Regions from separate parts of the Mesorhizobium sp. B2-8-3 genome, predicted to be linked through region 2. Evidence: riboswitches for the same ligand, from Rfam matches in the RefSeq annotation. Region 2 holds a riboswitch; the other holds the start of a gene.
What was found. Region 2 has a riboswitch for thiamine pyrophosphate ahead of thiB (thiamine ABC transporter substrate binding subunit). Riboswitches for the same ligand answer to the same signal wherever they lie in the genome.
Positions count from the first base shown of each region.

Region 1: linked by a shared signal. The riboswitch ahead of FJ418_RS18135 (YkoF family thiamine/hydroxymethylpyrimidine-binding protein) and the one ahead of thiB (thiamine ABC transporter substrate binding subunit) in region 2 are both predicted to bind thiamine pyrophosphate.

Region 1 covers NZ_VFTW01000011.1:115,545-127,469, forward strand. Annotated here, with positions in the region: gene FJ418_RS18080 (DUF1236 domain-containing protein) at 220-1,116, opposite strand; gene FJ418_RS18085 (DUF1236 domain-containing protein) at 1,366-1,665, shown strand; gene FJ418_RS18090 (hypothetical protein) at 1,881-2,102, shown strand; gene FJ418_RS18095 (DUF982 domain-containing protein) at 2,388-2,738, opposite strand; gene FJ418_RS18100 (DUF1236 domain-containing protein) at 2,952-3,251, shown strand; gene FJ418_RS18105 (hypothetical protein) at 3,383-3,592, shown strand; gene FJ418_RS18110 (DUF2934 domain-containing protein) at 3,712-3,957, shown strand; gene FJ418_RS18115 (porin) at 4,330-4,830, shown strand; gene FJ418_RS18120 (porin) at 4,850-5,350, shown strand; gene FJ418_RS18125 (hypothetical protein) at 5,357-5,566, opposite strand; gene FJ418_RS18130 (hypothetical protein) at 5,716-6,060, opposite strand; TPP riboswitch at 6,282-6,394, shown strand; gene FJ418_RS18135 (YkoF family thiamine/hydroxymethylpyrimidine-binding protein) at 6,385-6,993, shown strand; gene FJ418_RS18140 (ABC transporter permease) at 7,268-8,053, shown strand; gene FJ418_RS18145 (ABC transporter ATP-binding protein) at 8,050-8,823, shown strand; gene FJ418_RS18150 (ABC transporter substrate-binding protein) at 8,820-9,836, shown strand; gene FJ418_RS18155 (hypothetical protein) at 9,893-10,597, opposite strand; gene FJ418_RS18160 (tetratricopeptide repeat protein) at 10,687-11,925, opposite strand, start outside.
Region 2 covers NZ_VFTW01000037.1:28,991-40,915, forward strand. Annotated here, with positions in the region: gene FJ418_RS30060 (ABC-F family ATP-binding cassette domain-containing protein) at 1-1,340, opposite strand, end outside; gene FJ418_RS30065 (thiamine diphosphokinase) at 1,342-1,986, opposite strand; TPP riboswitch at 2,123-2,228, shown strand; gene thiB (thiamine ABC transporter substrate binding subunit) at 2,271-3,281, shown strand; gene thiP (thiamine/thiamine pyrophosphate ABC transporter permease) at 3,522-5,144, shown strand; gene thiQ (thiamine ABC transporter ATP-binding protein) at 5,141-5,929, shown strand; gene FJ418_RS30085 (M48 family metalloprotease) at 6,083-7,549, shown strand; gene FJ418_RS30090 (caspase family protein) at 7,623-9,614, opposite strand; gene FJ418_RS30095 (RNA polymerase factor sigma-32) at 9,785-10,648, opposite strand; gene FJ418_RS30100 (amino acid ABC transporter substrate-binding protein) at 10,954-11,727, shown strand; gene FJ418_RS30105 (ABC transporter permease subunit) at 11,890-11,925, shown strand, end outside.

The sequences.
Region 1 (11,925 bases), on a different contig from region 2:
ATTTGCCGGCGGGCCCATCGCCCTTTCGTCCGATCCGATAGGGACTAGGGACGCAGGACTTCCGGTGTGACAACTGGGAATTGCGCCAAATCGTTCCCGAGGCTCAACATTCAACGCATGCCTAATGAACACGCGCAGGCGATTGCCCGTGTGTTCGGTTGTCTCTGCACGCAAAAAGGCCCGCCGCGTGGCGGGCCCTTGTCTGTCCTGCTATCCGGATCAGGTCAGGATCAGCACGATCTTGTAAGTGTCGGGGTCGACGATGACGATACGTCCGTCGGCCAGCACGAAATACTCGTAGGATTCGTAGGCAGGCACGATCTTGACGATGCGCGCCGGCAGGCGGTGCAGACGCACCTTGTGCCGCGGAACCTCGACGCCGACAGAGATGTCGAAGCTGACGTCGCGAACCGGTTCGACCCTGGTCTCGTGAATGATCTGCGTGACCTGCGTCTTCTGCTCCACCGTCACGTTGTTGATCGAGGCCGTCTTGTTCTGGTCGGTCTCGACATTGGTGTTGCCCTGGGCGTTCTGTTCGGTGTTGGTACCGGTCTTGCCCTGCGCGTTCTGCTCGGTCTGCATCTTGGTGTTGCCGCCCTGAGCGTTCTGCTCGGTGGTGGTTGTGCCGGACTTACCCTGGGCCTGCTGATCGGTCTGGGTCTTCGTCTTGTTCTGGGCATTCTCCTCGGTTGTCGTACCGGTCTTGCCCTGCGCGTTCTGCTCAGTCTGCATCTTGGTGTTGCCCTGAGCGTTTTGCTCGGTGCTAGTCCCGGTCTTGCCCTGAGCCTGCTTCTTTTTCTTCAGCTGTGTATGGTCCTGAGCATTCTGGTCGGTATTGGCGCCGGCCTGACCCTGGGCCTGCTCATCGGTCTTCATCTTGGCCGTGCCCTGGGCCTGCTCTTCGGTGTTGGCGCCGGCCTTGCCCTGAGCGTTCATCTCGGTCTTCGATTTCGTCTCGCCCTGAGCCTGCCCGCCGGCCTTGCCGCCCTTTTGACAATCGGCCGTGCCGGCCGCGCAATTGTCGCCGCCGCTCGGCTGTGCGGATTCGGTCTGCGCCATCGCGGCGCCGCAACCGACGCCGAGCGCGATCATACTTGTGATAAGCAGATGTTTCATGGGATTTCTCCTCGGAAAATTCGGTCCCTTCACTAGGAAAACCCGGCCCGAAAAGCATTGTTCCGAAATTGCCGCGCCGCGCGCCGGTGACGTTTCTTCGGACGTGCCTGTGACGTTCCCCCGAAAATGGTGTCGGCGAATTTTTTGCAGGAACAAGGCTTGTCGGCCGGCGTTACGCACATTGCCTACCGGCTGTGAAATCGCAGGCGCAGCGTGAGAGGCAATCTATCCAAATCAAGGAGAAGATCGATGAAAATGCACCTCACAACCGCAGCCGCGGGCCTGCTGCTTCTGGCCGGCATCGGCGCCGCCGCCGCCGAGGATGTTATTATCCAGCCCGAACAGGAAACGGTCATCCGCGAATATGTGCATAAGCAGCCGCTGGCGTCGGTCAAGCTTCCCGGCGTCAAGCTCAGCATCGGCAGTGTCCTTCCCGACACCGTCGAATTGCACGAGGTACCGAACGTCAAGTACCGTTACGTCGTCGTCGACAATCAGACGGTCATCGTGGATCCCGGCACGCGCAAGATCGTCCAGGTCATCCAGTAGGATCATTCGCAGCTGAGTTGACGGCCCTGCCGCCGGCTGCGGCCGGGCCGTTAACCAGTATTAATTCGTTACCATATGCTAACGGAACCTTCGTTCCGGGCCCGCGTTGCCGCTGCTGTGTTCGAAATTGCCTCATAGAGAACACAAGCATGCGCAGGATGCGGGAATCGGGCGGCGGCGAAACAGGCACGGGTTGGGGGAGGAGACTGACCAACATGTCGAAACGAGAAATCGGAACATCCCGTTCGCTCGGGATGCGTGTCGCCGATCTCAAAGCCAGGATGCGGGACGCCCGGATCACCGAGCATGAGATGAAGACCTTCCAGAAGGTCGCGGCCATCATGGGGGGCAGCGAGGGCTCCCTACGCATAGACGCGGACGATCTGATCGCCGCGTCCTTCGTCACCGAGGCCCCGGGCGAATCGGCACCGAGCTGACAGCGGCCTCCAGCCGAATCCCCGATCGATCCAGTCGACCTCCAGCCGCAAGGCGGCGGTCTGCAGGCAAACGGATGCAACGGACGTCAGGGCGCGCCCGGTTGCTCCGGGATTCGCAGGCCAAATCCTGAACTTGCGGTCAAGGCCAATGCGCACGGCGTCTTGGTGGATGGTCGTCATACGCGTTGTGAGGCGTGATCAACAGACGCTGCCGCTCCAGCGGGCGCCGCTGGCCCTGTGGGCGTCATGCCCGACGCTGCCGACCGGCCTTTGCCCAGCGAGGGACTATCCAGGCACGTGTCGGTTCTGTGCCCTGCTTTCGCGTACCCGGCTTCGCCTGATCTTTGCTTCGCGCAGCACCGCGACCGGATCGGCGCCGGTCCATTCGATTCCGGCCTTCCGCGCGAAGACCAGGAACGCCTGCCGCGCCTTGTCGAGATCGATCTCTCCGGTCCGCGCCGCCTCACAGGCGCGGAATGCGTTGGCGTAGCTATCGCCCCGCGTGGCCTGCGGCCATTCCTTGAGAAAGTTCTGCATCCCGGTGAGCGTGGCGATCTCGCGCTTGAAGCCGGCGCCCACGGCAATGGCCACGGGGGCCCGAAGTTCGATGTCGCTTCTGATGGGACCTTCTTGCATGACTGCGGCATCCTTTGATTTTCAAAGACTTGGGCAGTTTCAATGCCTTCCAATGCGGAGCCGATGCGAAGGTTCCGCCAAATCAATTAGTCGTGGCTGACGGAACAACACCCTGCCGGCGGCGTTTGCCCCGGGAGCTCCCATGTTCGACCTGCCCGTGTTTCCGCCCCGCGGAGGCCAGGCGGAGCTCAACAACGCAACAGGAGATAAACGATGAAAACCACCCTCATTCCAGCTGTCGCCGGCCTGGCTCTGATGGCCGGCATCGGCATCGCGGCCGCGGACGAGGTGATCGTCACCCCCGAGCAGCAGACCGTGGTCAGGGAATATGTCCACAAGCATCCGATCGCCTCGGTCAATGTGCTCGGCCTCGAGCTCGGCGTCGGCTCGACCGTGCCTGACACCGTCGAGCTGCAGCAGGTTCCGGACGTCCAGTACCGCTATGCGGTCGTCAATGACCATACGGTGCTGATCGATCCCGGCACGCGCCGCGTTGTTCAGGTGATCGAGTAGATTTAGTCCTGAAAGAGCCCGATCCTCTCCCCGGAGCATCGGGGAAGGATCGGGCTCTTCTCGTATCCGGGCATAAGGCCTAAGATAAACAGCGGTTTGGGAGGCAACGAAGCGCGGAAGGAGTCGTTGCCATGCATCATCCACACGTCGAATCACCTGACATTGCCCGCCAAGTCGACAGGCTGCTGGCCGAACGCGGCGATGGGCTGCTGTCGATCAAGCAGGCGGTCGCGCTGCTGCGCGAGCGCACCGGAACCGATCGTTCCGACGCCGACCTGGCCGGACTGATCGTCAAGAAGGCCGCGTATCTCGGCATCGCGGTGCTTTCCGACGAGAAGTGAGCCATCACCGGATATTGCTTCAAGATGCGTTTGCGCGCCGCGTCTACACCCAAGACGGCACGCGAAAATTCGGCTAATGTTTGGCTGGGGAACAGTCCCAAACCGTAGGAGGCGACAAAGTGACGGACGACAGGCACGAACGCATTCGCCAACGCGCGCACGAGATTTGGGAGCAGGCCGGCCGGCCTGAAGGCGCGCATATGGAGCACTGGGACCAGGCGACGGCCGAGATCGATGAGGCGGGCAGGCCGAAGAAAGCCGCCAAGAAGGCCGCTGCCGCCAAGGTCGAGAAGCCGAAGGCCGCGAAGGCGGAGAAGCCTGCTAAGGCCCCCAAGGCGCCACCCAAGTCGAAAGCCAAGGGCTGATCGCGTCCTAAAGGATTACGGGCAGTCGTCAGACCATCTGCCGCATAGTTGACCCACCGGCGACGGCGACCTGCAAAGCCGCGGCCTGCGCCAGCTGCGCGGGCCCACATCGGCGAGCCTGCCGGGCAGATCGCCCGGCATCGCTTGATATTAGAGAGTGTTAATAAGCCTCGACGTCATAGCTCCAAACCATCGGGGAATTACTGATCAGGTTGAACTGTTTACTGTAGCTGGGCTGCAATATGTGTTCAATAGATGAAATGCTCCCAGTAAAAGTCAGGCATTGAGCGGAAGGCGCAGTTGACTCCGCGCGCTCGCATGCGCCTTTTTCATGCGAGGCTTTCTCTCAACATCCAACTTCGGGGATCAGGCATGCGGGGTATCAACCGTGTCATTTCATTTGCGTTTCTAGCTGTGGCGGGCGGTCTCTCTGCGCCTTGCCAGGCGGCGCCGGTCGAGTACGTCAGGGTCTGCACGGCTTATGGCGCGCAATACTATTACAGTCCCGGCACCGCCACCTGTATCAATGCCAACACGGGCGAGACGCGCAGCTTGACGGAGGACGGTGTGGTCGACGGCAAGACGGCGTTGGCGAGCAAGGTCGACGACATTGACCGCCGCGTCCAGCGCGCCTTCGAGGGTGCATCGGTGGCCTCGGCGCTGGCCGGCCCGGACCTGGTGCAGGGCGAGCATTTCGGCGTGCGCGTCAACTGGGGCAATGCCGGTCAATCCAACGCCATGGGTGTCACCGGCGCGGCGGTTCTTGGCGAGGGCTTCATGTCTGGCGGCAACGGTCGGCTGGCCGGCGCCGCAGGCGTCGGCTTCTCCGGCAAGACGGTCGGCGGCAATGCCGGCCTGCAGTTCACCTGGTAAGCGCGACCGGGGGCAATCAATGTTCAGATATCTTCTTGCGCCGGCGATTCTCGGCGCGGCAACGCTCCTTGCGGCGCCATCCCAGGCGGCAGTCGCGTATGTCAAGATCTGCTCCGCCTATGGAGCCAATTACTACTATAGTCCGGGCACGGACACCTGCATCAATGCCCAGACTGGCGTGACCAAGAAGCAGGTCGACGACGGCAATGGCGGCGAGATGACCGAGGTCGGTAAGACGGCGCTCGCGGCCCACGTCGATGACATCGACAACCGCATCACGCGCGCCTTTGAGAACGCCTCGATCTCGGCCGCGCTCGCAGCGCCCGATCTCGTCCAGGGCGAGCATTTCGGTGTGCGCGTCAACTGGGGCAATGCCGGCTATGCCAATGCCTTCGGCATCACGGGCGCCGCGGTGCTGAGCGAGGGCTTCGACCATGGCGGCCGGCTGACCAGCACGCTCGGCATTGCCTTCTCCGGCAGCCAGGTCGGCGGCAATGTGGGGCTGCAGTTCAGCTGGTAGGGGAGGCTACCGTCTCCCCTGCTTTCCGGCGTATTGCGCGACCGCGCAAATGAGGGCCAGCGCCGCCATATCGCAGGCGGTCCGCGACGGCGACGGTCCCCTGGCGAAAAGCACCGCGTCCGCGACGGGGATCGTCAGGCCATGCTTTCTGGCGAATGACGTGACTTCGTAGGGCTGGTCGTCAGGCTGTATGCCGATGTCGATACGCTGGTCCATCAAACGAGTTCCTCCCTGGTACGCGGCTTTACCCTCCTTCGCCTGAGACGAATTTAACCACCCGCCGCTCAGCCGCGTCCACCAATTGCCAATTGTATGAAACGATGCATTTTTCGACGGGCGGCCCAAGGGTTGTAGGGGGAGCTCCCTCACCACGCATCGCTCGACCGGGCAAACCTCATGCCGGCCGCGATCATCGCGCTTTCGCATTCGCTGATCAGCCTGAGATTGCGCAGATACCGCGCCACCGTCTCCGGGAGCCAGGCGGCGCAGGCCTCGACATAGGCGCGGCCATGCACCAGCGTGCCGGTCGAAAGCCGCTCGTCCTTCTCGGCGATCACCTTCAGATATTGCCGGATGAAACGGATGTCGTCGGCGATGTCCTGGCTGGCCATGCGCCAGGCGCCGGCAACGCGTTCGCGCTCGGCGAACGGCAGTGGCGAGAGCAAACGGCGGGAGAGGTCGGCGAAAGCGCCATGGTTCGCGGTATTCAAGCAAGTCCCCTCAAGGGAAGGGAAATATCGTACTTTATGTACGAAAAACAATCAAGCCGGATTCGTACAATTTGAACGACACTGCGGTTGCGATACCGCGGTTATAAGAAATCTGCGAAAATCTTATAACCCGGCATCTCCCTTAGGGAGATGGGGCTCTTGGCCCAATTGGCCTCGCAAAAAAAACCGCTTTCCCATTCGCTCGAACAGTGCTTTAACGCGGCCATCCACAGGGGTGCTCCGTACGGTCGGGGCTGAGATGGCGGCGGCAAGCCTCCGGACCCTAAAGCTGATCTGGATAATACCAGCGGAGCGAGGCGGGCCATGTTTTCCGGCGCACAGATTTCCCTTTATCCCATGGCTGACGATTTCGTCGGCGTCATCCTCGGCGCGTTGGGCGCGCTCGATCCTTACCGCGACAGGCTGAGGATCGAGACCGACGATATCTCGACGCTGCTGGTCGGGCCGCCCGAAGTGCTTTTTCCCGCCATGCGCGACCTGCTCGTCGCGGCGGCGAAGAGCGGCAAGCACTGCGCGCTGTCGGCCGCGGTCTCGCGCGGCTGCCCCGGCGAGCCGGACGACCCGATCTGCCGCTCGGACGAGATCGGCGGCCCGGCGATTCCGCTCGAGGAGCGCAAGCGCGCCGCGCTCCGCGCCGTCGAGGCGACGCCCTCGACCGACCAGCCGGTGGCGGCGCAATTCTCGCTCTATGTGATGGGCACCGGCGACCACATGGACGAGATCTATGGCTGCATCGACTTCCTGAAAAACTCCGGCGTCTTCGACCGCTCGAAGAATTTCTGCACCAGGCTGCGCGGCGATGCCGGCGCGGTGTTCGCCACGCTCGCCGAAGCCTTCTGCCGCTTCGGCCCCGGCGCGGGCCACGTGACGCTCGACATAACGATTTCGGCGAACAGCCCGACCGCGGTTTGAGCCGCGTAGCGCTGCCGAGGTAGATGTGATGGCTGTTTCGTTCGGTTCTACGCCGCAAGAAGAGCCTTCGGCGATTGGCGAAAGCCGGGATGCCGTCCAATCTCCCCCCTTGCGGGGGAGATGCCCGGCAGGGCAGAGGGGGGTGCTGTCCCGCCAGCCTGTCAGTCGTTCGCGCCCTGTCGCGCAAGAGCTAGAAGCCGGCGTTCCTTCACACCCCCCTCTGGCCTGCCGGCCGCAAGGGGGGAGATCAGCCCTTGCTTCCGCCTTCGCCAGGATCTTCCCCGCCGCCATCGCTTTCGCTCTTCTCCTCATCGCCTGGGAGCTCTACGCCCGCCTCGGCGGCATCGCGTCCACCGTGCTCCCCGCGCCCTCGCGCGTGCTGGCGCAAGCCTGGGAGAACCGCTCGGCACTTGCCGACAACACGCTGCCCACCATCCGCGCCACGTTGGCGGGCTTTGCCTGCTCGCTCGTTGCCGCCTTCATCCTCTCGGCGCTGGTCGACTTCCTGGCCCCGTTGCGCCGGGCGCTGTTCCCGCTGCTGATCGCCAGCCAGACGTTGCCGCTGGTGGCGATCGCGCCGCTGGTGGTGCTGTGGTTCGGCTTCGGGCTGCTGCCGAAGATCCTGCTCGTGGCGCTGGTCACCTTCTTCCCGATGATGGTGGCGCTGGTCGAAGGCTATGCCGCCACGGCCAAGGAGATCAGCCAGATGCTCGCCGCGATGGGAGCAGGGCGCTGGCGCATCTTTTGGCTGGCGCGGCTGCCGTCGGCGCTGCCCTATTTCTTCGCCGGACTGCGCATCTCCATCACCTATGCCGTGGTGGGCGCCATCTTCGCCGAATATGCGGGCGCCGCGAAGGGGCTCGGCATCTACATGCTCAGCGCCAAGAACAATTTCCGCCCCGACCTGGTGCTTGCCGCCGTCGCGGTCAGCTCGGCGCTGACGCTGGCGCTGTTCGGCCTCGCCGTGCTCGTCCAGCGTCTCGCCATGCCCTGGGAAAATGCAGAGGGCGAAAGGGCGGGGCGCGACGGCGACAAGCCTGTCGGGGAGCGCCGGCCATGACCCGGCTCGAGCTCCGCGACGTGCGAAAGAACTTCGGCGCGCTCGAGGTTCTGGCCGGCGTCTCTCTCCATGTCGGCGCGGGCGAGTTCGTCTCGATCCTCGGTCCTTCCGGCGCCGGCAAGTCGACATTGTTCCAACTGCTCACCGGCGCGATCCGGGGCGAGGGCGAGATGCGCTTCGACGGCGCGCCGCTCGATGGCGCCCGCTTCGCCTTCATGCCGCAGCGCGACGCGCTGATGCCGTGGCGGCGCGTTATCGACAATGTGGCGCTGGGGCTCGAAGTCCAGGGCATGAAGCGGCGCGCGGCGCGCGAGCGCGTGGCGCCGTTGTTCGCCGAATTCGGCCTTGCCGGCTTCGAGCGCGCCTGGCCGGCCGAACTGTCCGGCGGCATGCGCCAGCGCGCCGCGCTCCTGCGCACCGTGGTGCAGCAGCGCGACATGCTTTTGCTCGACGAGCCGTTCGGCGCGCTCGACGCGCTCACCCGCGCCGCCATGCAGCGCTGGCTGGAGACGATGTGGCGAAACCATCGCTGGACGGCGCTGCTCATCACCCATGACGTGCGCGAAGCAGTGCTTCTGTCCGACCGTATCTATGTGCTTTCGGCGCGGCCCGCGCGCGTGGTGCGTGAGGTGGCCGTGCCGCTGCCGCGCCCGCGCACCGAGAGCGCGGCGCTTGCCCGCGAGGCCGCGGCGATCGAGGCCGGCATCCTCGACACGCTGCTTGGCCAGTCCGATCCGAATTTCCGACCATCCGATGGAGAATTGAAATGACCGATCTGACCCGCCGCCAGGCGCTGTTTCTGGCCGCCGGCCTGCCTCTTGCCGGGGCCGTCACGCACGCCCGTGCCGCCACCCCGCAAAAGATCACGGTCGCGCTCGACTGGACCGTCAACACCAACCACATCGGCCTGTTCGTCGCCCGCGACAAAGGCTTCTATCACGACGCCGGCCTTGACGTGGAAATCCTGCCCTATGGCGATACCGGCTCCGGCACGCTGGTAGCCAACCGTGTCGCCGATTTCGGCATTTCCGGCTCGCTCGGCCTGTTCACCCAGAAGAGTGCTGGCGCCGACCTGAAGGCCGTCTACGCCGTCGTCCAGTCGGAGACCGGCCGCGTCGTCTTCAACGCCAACCGCGCGGCGATCAAGAGCCCGAAAAATCTTGACGGCCTGACCTATGGCGGCTTCGGCAGCGCCTGGGAAAACGCGCTGCTGCGGACCATCATCCGCCATGACGGCGGCAAGGGCGATTTTTCGACCGTGACGCTGGGGACGTCCGCATACGATGCGCTGGCCAACGGCTCGGTCGATTTCACGCTCGAAGTCTCGACATGGGAAGGTGTCGAAGCGGAACTGAAAGGCCTCAAGCAGCGCAGCTTCCGCTACGCCGACTACGGCGTGCCGGACGAGCACACCACGCTGATCGTCTCCAGCAACGGCTTCCTTAGCGCCAATCCGAAAGCTGCCGCCGCTTTCGTCAAGGCGACGCGGCGCGGCTATGCCTTCGCGGTCGATCAGGCGCTGGAGGCGGGCGAACTGCTGATCGCCGCCAACAAGGACACACTCGCCAACCCGGCGCTGATCGACGCCTCGCTGAAGGCGCTGAACGACGGCCATTTCCTGAAGAGTGCCAACGGCGCCATCGGTACGATGGACAAGGCGAAGATGGAGGCGATGGGCGGGTATCTGTTTGCCTCGGGGATATTGCTCGACGGCAATGGCAAGGCGTTGACCGCGAAGCCGGATATCGAGGCGTACTTCAGCAACGAGTTTCTGGGCGCCTGAGAGTACGAAGGAACGCGGTGTCGCGCCGGAACCCGTCCGGAAATCCGGTGCGGAGCCTAATTCTCAACGATGGCGCGAAGCAGCGCGGTTTTGATGTGCCACCCGGGTTCGCCATGCAGTAACAGGGCGGCCTCATAGAATCTCGCCATGGCCGGGCACAGGCCCGGGAAGTCCTGGTTGGCGTTCGAGATAGCCTCCATCTCGGCCGACGTGCCGCCGATCTTTGTGAAAACGTCGGCGACCAGCGACCAGTCCTGATCGCTGGGCACGGCCGCCGGTAGGCCGCTTCTTTTGGCGGCGCCGAAGGCGCGGAACAGCGTGGCGCCGATCCTGTCCAGGTCAGCCAGGAAATCGTGGCCGGGCGCACTGATCGCGTCCGGCCCGTTGCGCAGGTAATTGTTGCAGGTGGCCGGTGTTTCGCGCGCCATGACATGATTGAGCATGTCGAGTTGCGCCGAAAGCGCTTCCGAAGCGTTGCTGTCGGGGGTCGTAGGTAGGAGTGGCGCATATCTATGCCTGAGATCGGCGACCGCCTGTCTGCTGATATCGCGCACTTCTGTTTGGCTTCCGGCCTGGGCCGCGGCAGTGATCTTGCGCAGCATCGCATCGTAGTCGTCCGGAAATTCGCGGGCGATAGCCTCGAATATCTGGAGATCCTGCTTCCGGATCTCGGCATCGATGTCGGCGGTGGTCAGCGTCTGGGGCGGCATCTTTACTGACTGATAGTGGTGATCTCTGCCGCTGCCGAACATCGTTGGCATCACTTTAGTCCCAACGATGCTTACGGAGACGACCGCCGCGACTTGCAACCATTTCCAAGATGACATCCGCCCGCGCTCCGACACCCTGCTCACTCTGCCCCAAGGCTCAGCACCTTCTTGCGGTCGGCTTCCGCACGCTTGCGGTCGCCCTTGGCTTCCCACACAGCGCTACGCGATTTGTATGCGCCAGCGAAATTTGGCCTTAACTTGATCGCTTGGTTGAGGTCGGCGATGGCGCCGTCATAGTCCGCTTTGCGGGCGCGGATCGTGCCGCGGCCGAAGTAACCGAAAACGTTATTGCGATCGAGTCTAAGAACCGTTTCGAAATCGCTGAATGCCCCTGTGTCTTCGTGGTGCTTCATGCGGAACATGCCCCGACCGGCATAGATCCTTGCGTTCGTTGGATCGAGACGGACGGCGTTTTCGTAATCCGCCGATGCCCCGTCATAGTCCCCCTGGTAGCTGAGGACGCGGCCGCGATCGCTGTAAGTGTCACCGATGTCGGGGCCGATAGTGATCGCCTGGCTGAAATCGGCGATGGCACGGGCATAGTCGCCCTTCGTCTCCCAAAGGATGGCGCGCGCTACATATGCGTCTCGGAAGGTGGGGAACAGGGCAATCGCTTTGCCATACTGCGCGATGGCGCCGTCATAGTCATCCCTGCCGTCCAGCACTTGTGCCTTGTTGAAAGCCGCCCTGGCTCCAGGCGGAATGCCACCCGCCGAGGTCGCCGCTCCGCTCTCGATCTTGCCTGACGTCTTTGCCTTCGCCGCCGCCGCAAGCTTGAGGCCCTTGCGGGCGAGGCTCATCTCCGGATCGAGCTTCAGCGCCTGGTCGAAATCGGCGATCGCCCGGTCATAGTCACCCTTGGCAGCGAAGGCGCCGCCGCGCCCGAAATAGGCCTGCGCGTCATTGGCGTCGAGCTCGATTGCACGGCTCAAATCGGCGATGGCGCGATCCGGTTCGTTCTTTTTGGTCCACGCGACGGAACGGCCCATGTAAGCGTCCGAGTAGTCAGGGTAGAGCCCGATGACCTTGTTGTAGTCCTCGATCGCCGCGTCGTATTTGCCTTTGTCGACAAGCGCGATGGCCCGTCCGACATAGGGCGAGGCATCTTGCGGATCGAGCGCCATCGCCTTGTTGAATTGGGCGATCGCACGATCATATTGGCCCTTGTAGTAGAAGGCGTAGCCGCGATCGACCAGAGCGTTTAGCTTCTTCGAGGATGGCGCGATCGCGTTGCCGCCGGCACCGCCTTTCTTCTGCGTGGCCATCGCTGCTTTGCGCGCGGCGGCGTAGTTTGGATTGTGCGGGTCTAGTTTGGCAGC
Region 2 (11,925 bases):
ACCAGTTCCTGCAGCAGTTCCAGCGTCTCCATGTCGAGATCGTTGGTCGGCTCGTCGAGCACCAGCAAATTCGCCGGCCGCGCCAGCACGCGGGCCAGAAGCAGCCGAGCGCGCTCGCCGCCGGAAAGCTCGCGCACCGGCGTGCGCGCCTGCTCCGGCTTGAACAGGAAATCCTTCATGTAGGAGACGACGTGGCGCTGCTCGCCATTGACAACAAGGTTCTCACCGCGCCCGTCCGTGAGGTAATGCGCCAGCGTCTCGGCCGGGTCGACGGCCTCGCGCTTCTGGTCGAGCGTCGCGATCTCCAGATTGACGCCGAGCCGCACGGTGCCGGCATCCGGCGCCAGCTCGCCGGTCAGCATCTTCAACAATGTCGTCTTGCCGGCGCCGTTCGGGCCAACCAGGCCAACGCGGTCGCCGCGCTGGATGCGGGTCGAGAAACCCTTGACCACGGTGAGGTCGCCGAAACTCTTGTCGATGTTCCTGGCCTCGATCACCAGCTTGCCGGATTCGGCGGCATCGCTCGCCACCATGGTGGCAGTGCCTTCGGCGCCGCGATGGCTGCGGAAGCGCTGGCGCATGGTCTGCAACTCGCCGAGGCGACGCATGTTGCGCTTGCGCCTGGCGGTCACGCCATAGCGCAGCCAGTGCTCCTCGCGCACGATCTGGCGGCCGAGCTTGTGCTGCTCGCGCTCTTCTTCTTCCAGCACCTGGTCGCGCCATTCCTCGAAATGGGCAAAGCCCTTGTCCAGCCGCCGCGTCTGGCCGCGGTCGAGCCAGACGGTGGCGCGCGTGACGCGCTCGAGGAAGCGGCGGTCGTGCGAGATCAGGATGACGGCGGAGGAGGTGCGGGCAAGCTCCTCTTCCAGCCATTCGATGACCGACAGGTCGAGATGGTTGGTCGGCTCGTCGAGCAGGAGGATATCGGGCTCCGGCGCCATGACGCGGGCAAGCGCGGCGCGGCGCGCCTCGCCACCGGAAAGATCGTTCGGACGCTCCTCGCCGGTCAGGCCGAGATGCTCCATCAGATAAGTGGCGCGATGCGGATCGTCGGCCGGGCCGAGGCCGGCCTCGACATAGGCACGCACGTCGGCGAAGCCGTCCATATCCGGCATCTGCGGCAGATAGCGGACGGTCGCCGAAGGCTGGCGGAACACCTCGCCGTCCTGCGGCTCGATCATGCCGGCGGCGATCTTGAGGAGCGTCGACTTGCCCGAGCCGTTGCGGCCGACCAGCGCGATCTTCTCGCCAGCGGATGCGCTGAGCGCCGCGCCGTCGAGCAGCGGGGTGCCGCCGAAGGTCAGTTTAATGCCGTCGAGATTGAGGAGTGGCGGCGCCATGTCAGCTTTCTGGAAGAGGATAGGGGTGGGCCAGAAGCAGCGCCCGGCCGCGCTCCAGCGCGATGCCGAGCTGCCCTTTGACCTCGTTTGATATTGTGAGCGAGGAGCCGAACGCCACCTCGACGCGGTCGAGCGGCCATTTCGCGCCGGTCACCGTCAGGCCGGCGAGCTCGGAGAAGCCGAGCACCGAAAACAAGGTGCCGTCGTCATAGTCGAAGCTGGCCTTGCCAGGCAGGATGGGAACGCCTTCCTGCGCGCCGCTGGTCAGCAAGACCTCGGTGCCGGCCTCTGCCAGCCGAAGCGCAAGCGCCAGGTGCAGGAAAGCATGGTCGGCGCGCTTGCCGCCGAAGGCGCCAGCCAACACCAGGCTGGTGGCGCCACGCTTAAGCGCTTCCGCTATGGCGAGCTCGCCATCGGTCATGTCCTTCTCGGCCGGGAAGACTATTCGCGGAACGGCGGCGCGATCATCCGGTAGATTGGCAGGCACCGAGTCGAAATCGCCGACCCACAGCTCCGGCACCAGTCCAAGCATGCGGGCATGGCCGATGCCGGCATCGGCGGCGATGACGCGCGAAGCTTCGATCTGGCGTTCGAGCCGGGGCGTGCGAATAAGCTCGCCGCCAAGCAGGATGGTGAATGTGCCCATGGCCGTGGCCCTTACCAGCCCTCCAAGCGAAACGGAAGCCGGACGGCCCGCGCTTCGGTTGCGCGCCTGCTGTCCGAACATCAGCCGCCCGGCAAACTTCCGCTTGCGCGCCGCTTCGGCGGGGCCTATCTGTCGAAACGCTCTAACGGGGTGCCGGACGTGATCCGGCTGAGAGGCGATCAAGCCAACCCGCTGAACCTGATCCGGTTTGTACCGGCGGAGGGATTAGACGTTTCGGACCATCCGGCGCCTCAATCCTTGTCACTCGAACGAAGGAGGCGCCGATGCGCGCAATGCTGTCCAATCTCATTCTCGCAACCGGTCTTGTCTCGCTTCTGGCGAGCGTCGCGCCTGCAGAGGCAAAGGACAAGCTCACCGTCTATACCTATGAGAGCTTCACCGCCGACTGGGGGCCCGGCCCGGCCGTCAAGAAGGAGTTCGAGGCCGAATGCGGCTGCGATCTCGAATTCGTCTCGGTCGCGGACGGCGTCGCCCTGCTCAACCGCGTCAAGCTGGAACGCGCCGGCACCAAGGCCGACATCGTGCTCGGCCTCGACACCAACCTGACGGCGGATGCCAAGGCGAGCGGCCTGTTCGCGCCGCATGGCGAAGTCTCCGGCATCAACGTGCCCGGCGGCTGGAGCGACGACACTTTTGTCCCCTTCGATTATGGCTATTTCGCCGTCGTCTATGACACACAAAAACTGAAGACACCGCCCAAGAGCCTGAAGGACCTGGTGGAGGGCGCCGGCACGGACAAGATCGTCATACAGGATCCGCGCACCTCGACGCCCGGCCTAGGCCTGCTCTTGTGGGTGAAGTCGGTCTATGGCGACAAGGCGCCGGAGGCGTGGGCAAAGCTCAAGACCAAGGTGCTGACGGTGACGCCTGGCTGGAGCGAGGCCTATGGCCTGTTCACCAAGGGCGAGGCGCCGATGGTGCTCTCCTACACCACCTCGCCGGCCTATCACATGGTGGCCGAGAACACCGAGCGCTACCAGGCGGCCTCTTTCGAGGAAGGCGAGTACCTGCAGATCGAGGTTGCCGGCATCACCACGACGGGCGCCAAGAACCCGCTGGCGCAAAAGTTCATCGCCTTCATGACCGGACCGAAATTCCAGGACGTGATTCCGGAGACCAACTGGATGTTCCCGGCCGGCAAGACCGACAAGCCACTCAACCCGGCCTTCGACAAATTGGTCAAGCCGACCAAGACCTTGCTGTTCAGCCCCGAGGAAGTGGCTGCCAACCGCAAGGCCTGGGTGGATGAGTGGCTGGCGATGATGAGCAAGTAGGACGTCTCGGTTATTATCCTTCCGCGATGATCGCTCTACGGCGCCCCCCTCTGTCCTGCCGGATATCTCCCCCTCTAGGGGGGAGATTGGCTGTCACGCCGGCCTTCGCCAATCTCGGGCGTTGCAGGATCGAGCGCGGCGTCGAAGTTGCTAATTTCCCCCCTAGAGGGGGAGATATCCGGCAGGACAGAGGGGGGCGCGAAGGAACGCGGCGTTTGCTGAATTCCACCAAGGTGCGACGTGCAAGCCGCCGCGCACCCTGACTCCCGCATCCCCGCCGGCGTCATCGCCCTTGCCGCCATCGGCTTCCTCATTGGCGGCGCTTTCGCCGGCCTCGTCCTCGAAGGCGCGCAGGATCTCTCCGGCGCTGCCGCGGCCTTCGACAGTTATCTCTTGCGCGTCGCCCGCTTCACACTGTGGCAGGCGGCTCTGTCGACGCTGCTGTCGATCGCGCCGGCGCTGCTGGTTGCGCGCGCTTTGTCGAGACATCCGATCTTTCCCGGGCGTCGCCTGATCCTGCAGTTGTTCACCGTGCCGCTGGCATTGCCGGCGATCGTCGCCGCGCTCGGCATATTGGCGCTCTATGGACGGGCGGGGTATCTTGCCGGCGTCTTCGCCGAACTTGGCGGTGGGGATTGGCCGGGAATCTACGGCCTCTCCGGCATCCTTGTCGCGCATGTCTTCTTCAACCTGCCCCTGGCCACGCGCCTCTTCCTCGAGGCGCTGGGCACCGTTCCCGCCGACCAGTGGCGGCTGGCGAGTCAGCTCGGCATGGGCGCCCGGCCCGCTTTCCGGCTGGTCGAATGGCCGGTGCTGCGCGCGGCCCTGCCGGGGATCGCCGGGCTGGTCTTCATGCTCTGCATAACCTCCTTCACCATCGTGCTGACGCTGGGCGGCGGTCCGGCCGCGACGACGCTGGAGGTCGCCATCTACCAGGCGCTGCGCTTCGATTTCGATCCCGCGCGCGCCGTGGTGCTGACGCTGCTGCAGATCGCGCTCACCTTCGTCGTGGTCGTCGCGCTCACGCGGCTCGGCGCCAACACGGTCGGCGATGCCAATCTGCCGGTGGCGCCACGCCGCTACCTTTCGGCGGGACGGACCGAAAGCGTGCTGAACGCCGGCCTCATCGCGCTGGCCCTGCTGTTCGTCGCCGGGCCGATGGCGGCGACCGTGCTTTCAGGACTTCAGGCCGACCTAGGCCGATTGGCGGGTGAAGCGGCGGTGCGTCGCGCGACGCTCACCAGCGCGGGCCTCGCCCTGCTTGCGGCACTGCTCAGCGTGACGTTGTCGCTGGCGCTGATCGCGGCGCGGCGCGCGCTGGCCCTGCGGCGCCGGGCAGGCGGCGCCATGGGCCTGCTCGAACATGCCGCCGACACCGGCGCCGGCTTCGTGCTGGTCGTGCCGCCAATCGTGCTTGGCGCCGGCTGGTTCCTGGCGCTGCGCCACGTCACCGATGTCTTCGCCGTCGCGCCGGCCATGGTCGTCGCCGTCAACGCGGTGATGGCGATGCCCTTCGCCATCCGCGCCATTCGCCCGGCCTATGACGCGGCGAGCGAGCGCCACGAGCGGCTTTGCCTGGCGCTCGGCATATCCGGCTGGACCCGGCTCAGCCTGATCGACTGGCCGTCGCTCAGGCGGCCCCTGGCCACCGGCTTCGCCTTCGCCATGGCGCTGTCGCTCGGCGATCTTGGCGTGATCGCGCTGTTCGGCAGCGATTCCGTGCAGACCTTGCCCTATCTGCTTTTGGCGCGCATGGGCAGCTACCGGACAGCCGACGCCGCGGGGCTTGCCTTGCTGCTCGGCCTCGTCTGCCTGATGCTGGTGGTCGCCGCCGACTGGCTGGGGCGGGAAGGAAAGTCATGACGACGAGCATCGATGGCGCCGCCGCGCAAAAGGGCCTCACCGTCGCGCTGGAGGGCGTCTCGTTCAGCTATGGCGAATCCTCCTTCAGTTTCGACGCCGAATTCGCGGCCGGCAGGATCACCGCCATCATGGGGCCGAGCGGCTCCGGCAAGTCGACGCTGCTCAATCTGATAGCCGGCTTCGAAACGCCCGATGCGGGCAAGGTGCTGATCGGCGGCGCCGATCTCGGCAACACGCCGCCTTCGGCGCGGCCGGTGTCAATGGTGTTCCAGGAAAACAATTTGTTCGCGCATCTTTCGGTCGAAGCCAATGTCGGGCTCGGCCGCTCGCCGTCGCTCAAACTCGGCGATGCCGATCGCGCCGACGTCACCGAGGCGCTGGCGCGGGTCGGTCTTGCGGGCAAGGAAAGGCGGTTGCCGCGCGAGCTTTCCGGCGGCGAGCGGCAACGCGTGGCGCTGGCGCGGGTGCTGTTGCGCGACCGGCCAGTCTTGCTGCTCGACGAACCTTTCGCGTCGCTCGGCCCGGCGCTGCGCGACGACATGCTCGACCTTATGGCCGGCATCCATGCCGAGCGCGAAATGACGGTGCTGTTCGTCACGCATCAGCCGGAAGATGCGCGCCGCATCGGCCAGGACGTGGCTTTTCTCGACGAAGGCACGATCGCGGCAACCGGGCCGGCGGATGATTTCTTCGATCGGTCTGGACCGGACGCCTTCCGGCGCTATATCGGCGATCGAGCCGGCACCGTTGCCGGATCACAACATATTGCCTGGAAGCGGACATAATTTACGGCCAAACCGGCAACGGGCGATCCGGCGTTTGCTTGCCTTGTCCGGGGGAGTGTGGCTAGGTCCGGCCATGCTGGTCCGGCTGGGCAGCGATTTGCCGAAAGAGTTCGAAAGGAAGCCGATCTGTCGACCGGCGCTGAGAAGGTTTGGATGAGGCCGCTGGCACGATTTCTCGCGCTGGCGAGCGTTGCCGTACTGGCCAGCTGCCAGATGTTCACGCCGCCGGACGTGCAGGAAAGCGGCTTCCAGCCTTCCGACAAGCCGATCACCGTCGACAATGTCGTCGCCAACGCCAAGCTCGCCGAAATGGCGAAGGCGCAGCATCCGCGGATTCTCGCCACCTATGGCGGCGAATATTCCGACCCCAGGCTCGAACGCATGGTGGCCAAGGTCGTCGGCAATCTGACGGTGGTGTCGGCAAACCCTACCCAAACCTATCGCATCACCATCCTCAACTCACCCAACGTCAACGCCTTCGCGCTGCCGGGCGGCTATCTCTATGTGACGCGCGGCTTGCTGGCGCTGGCCAACGATTCGTCCGAGCTTGCCGCCGTCATCGCGCATGAGATGGGCCACGTCACCGCGAATCACGGCCTGCAGCGGCAGCAACTCGAAGCCGAGGAAGGCCTGGCGACCAAGGTGGTTTCCGATGTGCTCGGCGACAGCCCGACCGCCAAGGCGGCGCTTATTCGCGGCAAGCTCAGGCTTGCGCAATTCTCGCGCAACCAGGAACTGCAGGCCGACGCCATCGGCATCAAGTCGATCGGCGAGGCGGGCTATGATCCCTATGCGGCGGGTCGCTTCCTGCAGTCGATGTCGGCCTATACGGATTTCCGCTCGGTCAGCGGCGCCACCGACGCCAGCCTCGACTTCCTGGCGACGCACCCCAACACGCCGCAGCGTATCGAGCTGGCGCAGCGCCTTGCGCGCAATTTCGGCCCGCCCGGCGTCGGCACGCGCGACCGCGACGCATTTCTGGCCGGCATAGACGGCCTGCTTTACGGCGACACGCCGGAAGAAGGCTATGTGCGCGGCCAGACCTTCATGCACCCCAATCTCGGTGTCTCCTTCACCGTGCCGGACGGTTTCGTCATCGACAATTCGGCGGCCGCCGTCACCGCGACCGGGCCTGGCGACATCGCCATCCGCTTCGACGGCGTGGCGATCGACAAGTCGGTATCGCTCACCGATTACATCCGCAGCGGCTGGGTGGCGGGGTTGGAAGACGCCAGCGTGCGCCAGGAGACGATCAACGGCAACGATGCGGCGACGGCGCATGCCAGCGCGCAAGGCTGGCAGTTCGACATCGCAGTGATCCGCGCCGGCGGCCAAGTCTACAGGCTGCTGACGGCCGCGCCCTCGGCCAGCACTTCGCTGGACCCGGTGGCGCGCTCGGTCAGCGGCTCCTTCCGCGTGCTGAGTCCGGCCGAGAAGGCGGCGCTGAAGCCGCTGCATATCAGGGTCGTCACCGTCCAGGCCGGCCAGACCATGGGCTCGCTCGCCGCGCAGATGGTCGGTGTCGACCGCAAGCTCGACCTGTTCCGCGTGCTCAACGCCATGTCGCCGGGCGCGACAGTGTCGTCGGGCGACAAGGTCAAGATCGTCACCGACAGGTAGGGACTTGCGAATTCGCACCAACCAGGCGCCGTCGGCTATTTGAACAATCGCCCGGGCCGGGAGCCGTTGTCCTTCACAAGCCGTCACTACCGGTGTCGCCGCCGTCACCTTCGCCGTCGCCGGTATTGCCACCGCCGGTGCCGGCAGCGTGGCTACCGCCACCAGTCCAGGATGTCCTCCCGGTTCCCGTTGGCATCGGCTTGACCTTTGGTGCCCCCGGAATTGTCGGTGTGACGGTCTTCGGTTTCGACACGGGCACGCGCACCACTTTTATCTTCGTGATGACCTTCGGGGCCTTGCACGCCATGACCACGGGGGTTGTGCGCGCGGGGTGCGCGGAAAGACCGAGAATGCCCATCGAATAGACGTCTTGCCGCGCCATGCCGGCTTTGAGGAAAGCCAGGGCGCGGGCCGGGTCGGCGGGCACGCCGTTGCGGCCTTCCTTGAAGATCACGGCAAGCTCCTTCATGGCGTCGACATGCCCCATCGCCGCTGCCTGGAGCAGCAGGTCGAGGCCCTTGCCGGTGTCGCGCTCGACGCCGAGGCCATTGAACAAAGCGCGTCCCCAGGCGGCCAGGGCGTAGGGGTCTCCGTTGTCCGACGCCTTCGAATAGAGGTCGTTCGCCTTCGATGCATCGACAGCCGCCCCTGTTCCGGACGAGGCGATGGAGCCGAGCGCGAACAGGGCGCGGATATGTCCCTTGTCCGCGGCTTCCTGGATCGCCTGCCTGGCCTCGTCGATCCTGCCCGCCGCCAGCAGCGCCCGCCCCAGTTCGTAACGGAAGCGCGCAATGTCGGGGTAGGACTTCACCGCCGCCTCGCAGGTCTCGAGAGCCCCGCCGCCGATCTCGTTCGGCAACCGTCCCGGGACGACGCCCTGCAGGTCGAGCGGCTCGCCGGCGGCCTGGTCGCAAGGGTCGACGCCCGGCGATAGTTTCATCGTCGCCCGCTTCGCGGCGTTGCCCACACGGATCTCGAAGCCGACTTCGACGGGAGCGGCCGAGCCGATCTGCGGCTCATAGCGTAGACTGTCGACCTCGGCGGCCATCAGGCTCGATTGCGGCGACAGGACGCGACCGGGCAAGGACAGCGTTCCGGTCGCCGGGTAGCTCGCAAGCTTGAGGCTGATCGAGGCATCCTTGGCCGGAAGATCCAGTTTCAGCGGAACCGGGCCGACGCCGACCGGGACGCGGATATCGCGACTTCCAATCGCCTCGGCGACATCGGCAACCTGGATTCCGCGCTCCGCCACCTGCTCGTTCTGCTGCGTGTCGGGCGGCAGCGGCGCTGGTTGCTCCGCCCCGCGCATCAGCACGACATCGTCGATCAGCGAGGAGTTCTCCCACGGAACCTGCTTGCCGTTGGTGGCCTTGACCACGTCGCGGCGCACGGCCGCCATGACTGAGCGTATCTCCTGGTCCGGCGCCAGCGCGCGGCGGGAGAAGGACGACGAGAACGGGCTGAGATCGCCGGAGCCGTCATAGGCGACCGCCCCCGGCTCGGTTGCATAGGCAATCAGCGTGTTCTGCGAACCTGTCACCTGCGCAAGTCCGCTGTCGCCGGCGACGATCAACTGGTCGCGCAGCCAATAGTCCTTGCGCGGGAAGGGATTGTTGCGGCAGGCGTCGAGGATGATCATCTGGATCTTCGATCTCGAGCGCAGTTGCCGCAATATGTCGTCGACCTTGATCGCCTGGACCTCCATGTCGGCCGCATCTTTCAGCGACGCATCGACCGGAATCAGGAAATTCTCGCCGCCGATCTGAAAGCCGTGTCCCGAATAGTAGACGACCGCGAGATCGGCGCCGTCGGCCGCCGCCAGATAGTTGCGGAACCGCTCTTCGAACTGAAGCCTGGTCAGGTCCTTGGCGGCGAACACCTCGAAGCCGGCCAGCCGGAACGTATTGGAGACGTCGTCCGCGTCCTTGTCGGGATTCTTGAGCGCCGGGATTTCGCGATATTCGGAATTGCCGATGACAAGCGCAACCCTTCGATCGGCGTGCGCTTCGAATGTCGAGAGGCCCACGAGGAACAGGGCTGCAAGGAGCGCGCAGCATCGCAGCATGGCAGATCCCCCATATGTTATGATCTGGAGGCGTCAAAAAAGCCGATTGCGGCGCAGCGGTCTGTTAAAGAGCTCACAATCAATATGCGTTACCGAGGAGAAATCGCCTCGACGGCGAATATATTCTTATTTAATAAATTTCTTATCTTTGATTTTTAATTACATTAATTTCAGGCCGCTTCCGCCAAAAATTCCGGATTCTGCTTCACAAGAGCCAGCTTCAGCTTTTCCATGGCGCGGGCCTCGATCTGGCGGACGCGTTCCTTGGAGATGCCGAGCTGTTCGCCGAGCGCTTCCAGCGTGGCGCCGTCGTCGCTCAGCCTGCGCTCCTCGATGATGCGAAGCTCGCGGGCGTTGAGCGCGCCGAGCGCGCTCTTCAGCCAGACAGCCCGGCGCTGGATGTCGATCCGGTCGCCGACGATCTCGTCGGGGAGCGGGTCTTCGGAGACCAGGAAATCCATCCGCTCGGCGGCGCCGTTCTCATCGGCCAAAGGCGCGTTGAGCGAGCTGTCGGGCGAGGACAGGCGTGAATCCATCATCGCCACGTCGGCTTCCGGAACGCCGAGCGCGGCCGAGACCTCGCGATAGAGCGTGGCATTGGAGAGCGGCTCGGCGCCGTTGGCGAGGCGGGCGCGCAGACGCCGCAGGTTGAAGAACAGCGCCTTCTGCGCCGAACTGGTGCCGCCGCGCACGATCGACCAGTTGCGCAGGATGTAATCCTGCATGGAAGCGCGGATCCACCAGGTAGCATAGGTCGAGAAGCGCACTTCGCGCGCGGGCTCGAAACGGGCGGCAGCCTCGAGCAGGCCGACATGGCCCTCCTGGATAAGGTCGCCGAGCGGCAGGCCGTAATGGCGGAATTTCGAGGCCATCGAGATGACCAGGCGCATATGGGCGACGGTGATCCTGTGCAACGCGTGCTGGTCGTTCTCTTCCTTCCAGCGCAAGGCGAGGACATGCTCCTCGTCGCGCTCGAGATAAGGAGCCTTCATTGCCGCCCGGACCAGCGTCCGTCCTGCCGCGTCCTCGATCATGCCGGCTCCTTTTGGTGGTGAGTGGGCTTACAGCGGTTGAAAAGATGCCGCCGCGCCCTACAACAGCCATGCAACGTGTCAGGCGCATCGATGGTTCCGCCGTCCGAGGGGGCAAATATTGCCAGCGGGAACGTTTTGTTATCGGCCCGAAAAAGTCGCTTGGCGGTTATCAGGCAATTTTGAGAAACAGATTTCTGGAAGAGGCGATTTTTGAAATCTGGTTCCTTATTTCGCGGCCTTCTATCTGTCAGTTTCCGGCTCTCACAATCGCGCCGGGGCACCGGTCAAAACGGGATCACAGAAAAATGAAATGGCTCAAATCGCTCCTTGTCGCCGGAACGTTGCAGGTTCTGGCGGTCACGGCCGGGCATGCCGGCGCCAATCTCGACCAGATCAAGCAGGCGGGCGTCATCAAGGTCGGCACCGAAGGCACCTACGCGCCCTTCACCTACCATGACGAATCCAACGCCCTGGTCGGCTTCGATGTCGAGATCGCCAAGGCCATCGCCGACAAGCTCGGCGTCAAGGTCGAGTTCCTCGAAGGCAAGTGGGACGGGCTGATCGCCGGCCTCGACGCCAACCGCTACGACGCCGTCATCAACGAGGTCGGCATCACCGATGCGCGCAAGGCCAAGTACGACTTCTCCGATCCCTACATCGCCTCGAAGGCGGTGCTGATCGTGCGCGGCGACAACACCGATATCAAGACCTTCGCCGACCTCAAGGGCAAGAAGTCGGCGCAGTCGCTGACCTCCAACTTCGGCAAGCTCGCCGAGTCCAATGGCGCCGAGCTCGTCGGCACCGACGGCTTCGACCAGTCGATCCAGCTTCTGCTCACCGGCCGCGCCGACGCCACCATCAACGACAGCCTGTCCTTCCTCGACTTCAAGAAGCACAAGCCGGACGCCAATGTGAAGATCGCCGCGCAGGAAGAGAATGCCGACTATTCCGGCGTTATCGTGCGCAAGGGCGATCCGGAGCTGGTCGCGGCCATCAACAAGGCGCTGGCCGACATCAAGGCCGACGGCACCTACCAGAAGATCGCCGACAAATATTTCGGCCAGGACGTTTCGAAGTAAGGCAATCTCCTCTTGTTCGGAAACCGGCGGGCCGTCAAAGACGGCCCGTTATTCTTTGCACGATATTCATGCGCCGCCGTCTTTGACGGCCCGCCGGCTTTTGCATGATAGTCAATCCATACGGGGGAACGCGCCGCCGTATCTGGAAGGGAGAAGCGCTCCGTGCCGCACTGGCTGCAATTGATGCTGGAATCGTTG